Linked DNA regions of Pseudobacter ginsenosidimutans. The protein of the gene in region 1 interacts with the protein of each later gene in a pairwise test. Links are inferred from orthologs where the notes say so. Each region holds a gene or a part of one and is shown on either strand. Other genes may lie near its edges.

Region 1 (4,200 bases):
GGTAGCCACGGGAGCTGATTCACCATAACCTTTGGTAGTTACACGGCCTGAAGCAACACCATTCCTGGTGAGGTAACCGGCCACTGAAGTTGCCCTTCTCTGGGAAAGCTGCATGTTGTACTCATCGGTACCTCTTGAATCAGTATGCCCCTGAACCTCGATATTGGTATCAGGATACTCTTTCAGGATCTGAACCAGTTTGTTCAGGCTGTTCTCTGTTGCAGGAGTGAGGTCTGCCTTGTCGAAACCGAACAATACGGCATTCTTGTCTGCAAACTCAACAACGATACCTTCGCCAACACGCTCAACGGTAGCACCTGGTACTTCGTTCTTGATCTCAGCAGCCTGTTTGTCCATTTTCTTACCGATCACAGTACCGGTTACACCACCTACTGCAGCACCAATGATAGCGCCCAGTGCCGCATTACCTGCCACTTTACCGATGATGGCACCTGCCGCGGCGCCACCTGCCGTTCCGATCACTGCTCCTTTTTGAGTTTTGTTCATGCTGCTGCAGCCAGCTAATAAAACTGATGCTGCCATAAGTCCTGTCAGGGTGTTTTTAAGTAATTTCATAGTCTTTTTTTTTAATGTAATCAAGGTAACTTTCTAATGAACTGAGTGTTCGCTAATTATCAGAGCGGGCTTTATGATGCTGCAAAACTCATCAAAATTAGTTACAATCCGAAAATCAGAATATCCACCTGATCTTGAAAACTCATCCTTGCGCTTTCAATTTTTGTACCACATTCCCATTTTGTCACCTATCTCATTGAACCTGAATGCTAAAAAGTAGTAAGACTTCTACAACTTTTCCGCCCGCCTTTTGTTCTTATCTTTGATGTTTTCCCGGTTGGGACTGCAATTTGTGTATATATCTCACTAAAACCTCATCCCGGAAAAAATTTAAATACAGCCTCTGCAATTATGGCAAATGTGAAAGTAAACAAGGCAGTGTCAGGTGAAAACGGACAAAATAACGGAACCACACAGCAGGAAATGATCGATGTCTTTGGAGCCCGGGTACACAATCTCAAGAATATCGACATCAGTATTCCAAAAAATAAATTAGTGGTGATCACAGGTATCTCCGGCAGCGGAAAATCATCCCTCGCCTTCGATACCATTTATGCCGAAGGGCAACGCCGCTACATGGAAAGTTTCGGCGCTTATGCCAGACAGTTCATCGGCGATATGGAAAGACCGGATGTAGATAAGATCACCGGGCTTTCCCCCGTTATCTCCATCGAACAGAAAACCACCAATAAAAACCCGCGCTCAACCGTAGGCACTATCACCGAGGTATACGATTTCATGCGTCTCCTGTACGCACGTATCGGCGAAGCTTACAGTTACAATACCGGGAAAAAAATGGTGAAGTTCTCCGAAGAGGAGATCGTGAGCAACGTGTTCCAGCGTTTCACCGGAAAAAAGATCACCCTCCTGGCTCCACTTGTGCGTGGCCGTAAGGGACACTACCGCGAGCTGTTTGAAGATATCCGTAAGAAAGGGTACCTCAAGGTGAGGGTAGACGGTGAAGTGAAAGACCTGGTGCCGAAGATGCAGGTTGACCGTTACAAGATCCATGATATCGAAGTAGTGGTAGACAGACTCCCTGTTACACCTGATATGAAACTCCGCCTCAGCCAGAGTGTTCAGAAAACCTTGCAGACCGGCAAAGACCTGATGTTCCTCCTGGTGAACGACAGCGATAAAGTGATCCAGTACTCCAAACAACTGATGTGCGAAGACACAGGCATCAGTTACGAAGAACCTTCTCCCAACTCATTTTCGTTCAACAGTCCTTACGGAGCATGCCCCACCTGCAAAGGACTTGGGGTAGTCTACCAGGTAAGCATGGACGCGATCATACCGGATCCTGAACGCAGTATTAATGAAGGCGGTATCGCACCATTGGGCGAAGAAAGGGAGAACACCATCTTTAAACAGGTACAGCAACTGGCGAAGAAACATAAATTCAAAATGGATGTGCCGGTAAAGGACCTTCCCGCCAAAGCCATGAATATTTTGTTGTACGGCAACGAAACCGGCCCGGAAGAAGATGAGCACCTCGATTTTGATACGGTGGATACTGAGGCTAACTTATACATGACGGAGTTCGAAGGTATCGTGCCCCAGCTCAAACGCTGGTTCGCGGCCAGTTCCAGCGATGCCATCCGCCAATGGGTAGAGCAGTTCATGGAATTGAAAGCATGTCCCACCTGCGATGGGGCCAGGCTGAAAAAAGAAAGTCTCTGGTTCAAAGTGGACGGAAAGAATATTTCCGAACTCAGCGAATTCAATCTCGATAAACTCATGGTCTGGTTCAATAATATTGAAGACAGACTGAGCGATAAACAAAATGTGATTGCGAAAGATATCCTCAAAGAGATCCGTGAAAGAGTACAGTTCCTGCTTGACGTGGGCCTGACCTATCTCACGCTGAACCGCGCCAGCCGCACCCTGAGCGGAGGAGAGAGCCAGCGTATCAGGCTGGCCACGCAGATCGGATCACAATTGCAGGGTATCACCTATATTCTGGACGAGCCCAGTATCGGACTGCATCAACGCGATAACCAGCGCCTCATCACTGCTTTGCAGAACCTCCGGGATATCGGCAACAGTGTGCTGGTTGTGGAGCACGATAAAGATATTATGATGGCTGCGGACCACCTGGTAGACATTGGCCCCAAAGCCGGTTATCACGGCGGAAGAGTAGTGGCGCAGGGCAATCCGCAGAGCCTGCTGAAACTGGATACCCTTACATCTTCTTACCTCAATGGACATCGCGGCATTGCAGTGCCCAAAGAAAGAAGGAAAGGAAACGGAAAATTCCTGGAGATCAAAGGAGCCAAAGGCAATAACCTGAAAGATGTGAGTGTGAAATTCCCGCTGGGGAAATTCATTGTGGTGACCGGTGTGAGCGGTAGTGGCAAGAGCACGCTCATCAATGAAACATTATATCCCATCCTCAGCAAACATGCGTACAACAGCCGCATGACGCCAATGCCTTATAAGTCCGTAAAAGGACTGGAGCATATCGATAAGGTGATCGAGATCGATCAGTCGCCCATCGGACGTACACCCAGAAGCAATCCCGCCACTTACTGTGGTTTCTTTACAGATATCAGAACTTTATTTGCAGCTGTGCCAGAAGCAAAGATCCGCGGATACAACGCAGGTCGTTTCTCTTTCAATGTAAAAGGAGGAAGATGTGATGTTTGTGAAGGCGGCGGTATGCGTGTGATTGAAATGAATTTCCTGCCGGATGTGTATGTGCCCTGCGAAAAATGTCAGGGTAAACGTTACAACCGGGAAACCCTCGAGATCCGTTACAAAGGCAAATCCATCAGCGATGTGCTGGACATGACGGTGGAAGATGCCGTGGTATTCTTCGAGAATGTACCTTACATCTATCGCAAGATCAAAGTGCTGGAAGAAGTAGGACTGGGTTATATCACACTTGGACAATCGGCTGTAACCCTTAGTGGTGGCGAAGCACAGCGTGTGAAGCTGGCCACGGAGCTCGGCAAGCGTGATACTGGTAAAACCTTCTATATTCTTGACGAGCCCACTACAGGGCTTCACTTTGAAGATATCCAGCACCTGCTGGACGTGCTCAACAAACTGGTAGAGCGTGGTAATACAGTGCTGGTGATAGAGCACAATATGGACGTGATCAAAGTAGCTGACCACCTGATCGACCTTGGCCCGGAAGGCGGTGATGGCGGCGGCCGTATTCTATATGAAGGAGTTCCTGAAGGCCTGGTGACTGTAAAAGAAAGTTTCACCGGCAAATTCCTGAAAGACGAACTATAAATTCAGACGAACGATAATTATGAAAAGAGTTTTGGTTGACATGGATGAGGTGATTGCAGATCCGATGACTGCAATGATCAACTGGTACAGGAAAGAATATGGTCTCGATGTGGATTACACGAAAATGAAAGGCTCCTGGGCAAACGGATTCCCGGAACAGCACCAGCACCTGATCCGTGCAAGATTGAATGAACCCGGTTTCTTCCGCCATTTGCCGGTGATGAAAAACAGCCAGCGCGTACTGGCTGAGATCAATAAAAAGTATGAACTCTTCATCGTATCAGCTGCTACGGAATTTCCCAATTCACTGAAAGATAAGATCGACTGGCTGGGAGATCATTTCTCCTTCATCAGTTGGAAACAGGTTGTGCTTTGTGGCGA
Region 2 (3,702 bases), 1.2 Mb from region 1 along the record:
TCTGCCAGCAGTTTGGCGGCGGTTTTCTCTCCAACACCAGGGATGCCGGGGATATTGTCCACTGCGTCTCCCATGAGCCCGAGAATATCGATCACCTGATGCACTTCTTTGATATTCCATTTTTCGCAAACCTCTTTGGCGCCGAGGATCTCTGCATCTCCGCCCTGGTAGCCGGGTTTGTAGATCTTGATATTGCCGTCAACGAGTTGACCATAATCCTTGTCCGGCGTTACCATGAACACTTCATAGCCTGCTTTGGCTGCCTGTTTGCTGAGGGTGCCTATCACATCGTCTGCTTCATAACCATCAAATTCAATCACGGGAATATTGAATCCGCGGATGATCTTTTTGATATCGGGAAGAGCAGCCTTGAGGTCTTCCGGCGCATCCTGGCGGTTGGCTTTGTATTCTGTGAATTCGGTATGTCTTTCAGTGGGAGCTGATGTATCGAAGCAAACGGCCATATGGGTTGGCTTCTGGTTGTTCAGCAGATCGAGTAATGTATTGGTGAAGCCGAACTGTGCATTGGTGTTCCTGCCTTTGGAAGTGATCCTTGGGTTGCGGATCAATGCATAGTAAGCACGAAATACAAGCGCCAGTGCGTCGAGAAGGAATACTTTTTGCCTCATGCTGCTAAGTTAACAACAAAGGCGATCCGATTGCTCAGGAATTTAGTAAGCTTTTTGAACTGGCGGAAGTTGGGAAAAGAGGGGCTATCACTGCTTCATTTCTTCCAGTTGCTTTTGCAGCGCAAACATTTCGTCCCTCAACCTGGCGGCTTCCATGAAGTCCAGGTCCCTGGCAGCTTTTTCCATTTCTTTCTTCACTTTGCCAACGGCTTTTTCAATTTGTGGAATGGTTTTATATTCTACCTGTTCCTCAGCGGCGGCAGAAAGACGGACTATATCTTCGCCAGGCATGATCCGCAGCGGGCTGTCGGGGTCATAACCTTTGACATCGATTACGGAGGTTTGTGCAATCACCTGCTCTATGGATTTGGTGACTGTTCTGGGAGTGATATTATGTTCGAGGTTGTACGCAACCTGTTTTTCACGGCGACGTGAGGTTTCGTCCATAGTGCGCTGCATACTTTCTGTGATCTTGTCTGCATAGAAGATAACAAGACCATCCACGTTACGGGCTGCGCGTCCTGCAGTCTGTGTGAGGGAGCGCTCATTGCGGAGGAAACCTTCTTTGTCTGCATCGAGAATAGCCACCAGCGACACTTCCGGAAGGTCGAGGCCTTCACGGAGCAGGTTCACGCCCACGAGTACATCGATCTCTCCGAGCCTGAGCTGGCGCAGGATCTCAACGCGTTCCAGTGTGTCCACTTCGCTGTGAATGTATTTCGATTTGATATTGATGCGATGCAGGTACTTGTCCATTTCCTCTGCCATGCGTTTGGTCAGGGTGGTAACCAGTACGCGGTCTCCTTTCTTCACGCGCTTATCGATCTCGTCCAGCAGATCATCGATCTGATTTACACTCGGACGAACCTCGATGGGAGGATCGAGCAATCCTGTTGGCCGCACGATCTGTTCGGCCACAACACCGCCTGTCTTTTCAAGTTCATATTCTCCGGGCGTGGCTGATACGTATACAACCTGATTGGTGAGCGATTCAAATTCGTGGAAATTGAGTGGACGGTTATCGAGTGCGGAGGGAAGACGGAATCCGTAATCAACCAGCACCAGCTTGCGGCTGCGGTCGCCGCCGTACATACCGCTGACCTGCGGAATGGTTTGATGGCTTTCATCGATGATCATAAGGTAATCATCCGGGAAATAATCGAGCAGACAGAATGGGCGGGTACCTGGAATTCTTCTGTCGAAAAAGCGCGAGTAGTTTTCCACGCCATTGCAATAGCCGAGCTCACGGATCATTTCCACATCATAGTTCACACGTTCACCAAGCCTTTGTGCTTCGATGAACTTGCCTGTTTTCTTGAAATATTCCACTTGTGAATTGGCTTCGTCCTGTATCTCGAAAAGGATCTGTTGAATGATGTCTTTGGGCGCCAGATAAAGGTTGGCAGGAAAGATGGCGGCTGTTTCCTTTCCTGCGATACGTTTACCTGTTTTGATGTCCAGCGTTTCGATGGTTTCGATCTCATCACCGAAGAAGGTGATGCGAAGGCCCTGATCTAGGTAAGGCAGGTTGATGTCTACTGTATCTCCTTTCACACGGAAGGTGCCCCGCGTGAATTCCGTTTGTGTGCGATTGTACAGTGCATTCACCAGTGCATGCAGGAAACCCTGACGGGAAATGGATTGTCCGCGATTGATGCGGATGATCCCGCTTTCGAGGACCTGCGGATTACCCATACCATAGATACAGCTTACGGAAGCCACAACGATGATATCACGTCTTCCTGAAAGTAACTCAGAGGTAGCGTGAAGCCGGAGTTTGTCCAGCTCATCATTGATGCTGAGATCTTTTTCGATATAAGTGTCAGACACGGGCATATAAGCCTCGGGCTGGTAATAATCGTAATAGCTCACGAAATAGCCAACGGCATTGTCTGGAAAGAACTGTTTGAACTCTCCGTACAGCTGGGCTACGAGTGTTTTGTTATGTGTGAGCACCAGTGTAGGACGTTGTACCTGCTGGATCACATTGGCCATGGTAAAGGTTTTACCACTACCGGTGACACCGAGCAGCACCTGGTGTTTCTCTCCATTCTGTATGCCTTCGGTCAATTGACGGATGGCTTCCGGCTGGTCGCCCGCCGGAGGAAAGGGGGTGTGTAAATTGAATGCCATAAGTAAAATGGGTAACCGGCAAATTTACGGAGCATTTACCCGATTGCCGGAAGCTATAGAAACATTAACAAACTCAATCGATCTTTCGTTTAAGGTAGGTGGAATAATCCGGAATATTGAGCGTGTATTCAGTCTGCATCAGGGGTGAAGTCAGCACAAAGTCTGCCGTGGAGCGGTCGCAGGCCATGATGCAATTCCAGGCCATCGCGATTCGGAGCAGGGCTTTTACGTCGCTATCATGAGGTTGTGCTTCCATGGGGTCCCAGAAGAAGATCAGTACATCGATCTCTCCACCTGCAATCATGGCTCCGATCTGCTGGTCGCCGCCGAGCGGTCCGCTGAGCAGTTTCTTTACGGGCCTGTCGAGCTGATCCTCCATCAACTTCCCCGTGGTTCCGGTGGCAATCAGTTCATGTTTGGCCAAAACCACTTTATTGAATTCAGCCCATTCTATCAGGTCTTTTTTCTTATTGTCATGCGCTACGAGAGCGATCCGTTTTCTAATGTTTAAGCGTCGGGTCTTGATCATGCTTAAAGGTACTGATAAGCGTCATTTTGAAGAAACTTTAACTGTAATGTAAAAATTTTGAAAGGTTTGGCTTCGTTTTCAACAGCCGCGGCACAGATATTGTAAATAAGCTGTTCCCTGAAAATTCAAAGCTTGAACCTATGGTCAAAAATCTGATGTTCTGTTTGTTCCTTGTATTGGGTGGTGTAGTTGTACTGCAGGGGCAGACTGTACCGGCATCAGATGAAAGGTCTTTACTGGCAGAGGGAGACGATTCTTCTGTTCAGGTGACCAACCTGGCCGCGATCGTAAAGGAGAGAACGAAAGTGTTGTTGAACTGGCGGCTGGCGCGCATTGAGGGCGCTGCGTTTGTGGCGGTAGAAAGAAGTGTGAATGGTCGAGATTTTGAAATGGTGGCCTTGCTGAAGCAAC

What was found. The genes of interacting proteins can lie anywhere in the genome.
Region 2: the proteins of uvrA (region 1) and uvrB interact in binary tests that used the Escherichia coli proteins (3 or more experiments, as listed by UniProt). The link is inferred for Pseudobacter ginsenosidimutans from one-to-one orthologs.

What each region holds. Positions count from the first base shown.
Region 1 is NZ_CP042431.1:366,416-370,615, reverse strand. What follows is about bases 556-4,019. They hold uvrA (excinuclease ABC subunit UvrA), read left to right. Parts: upstream 556-927; coding sequence 928-3,819; downstream 3,820-4,019. Other genes in these bases: FSB84_RS01450 (5' nucleotidase, NT5C type), read left to right, coding at 3,839-4,019; FSB84_RS01460 (OmpA family protein), read right to left, coding at 556-576. In the rest of the region: more of FSB84_RS01460, read right to left, coding at 1-555; more of FSB84_RS01450, read left to right, coding at 4,020-4,200. UniProt on the Escherichia coli protein: The UvrABC repair system catalyzes the recognition and processing of DNA lesions. UvrA is an ATPase and a DNA-binding protein. A damage recognition complex composed of 2 UvrA and 2 UvrB subunits scans DNA for abnormalities.
Region 2 is NZ_CP042431.1:1,579,416-1,583,117, reverse strand. What follows is about bases 240-3,205. They hold uvrB (excinuclease ABC subunit UvrB), read right to left. Parts: upstream 2,763-3,205; coding sequence 717-2,762; downstream 240-716. Other genes in these bases: FSB84_RS06510 (methylglyoxal synthase), read right to left, coding at 2,836-3,205; polA (DNA polymerase I), read right to left, coding at 240-629. Outside these bases: more of polA, read right to left, coding at 1-239; more of FSB84_RS06510, read right to left, coding at 3,206-3,291; FSB84_RS06505 (T9SS type A sorting domain-containing protein), read left to right, coding at 3,432-3,702. UniProt on the Escherichia coli protein: The UvrABC repair system catalyzes the recognition and processing of DNA lesions. A damage recognition complex composed of 2 UvrA and 2 UvrB subunits scans DNA for abnormalities.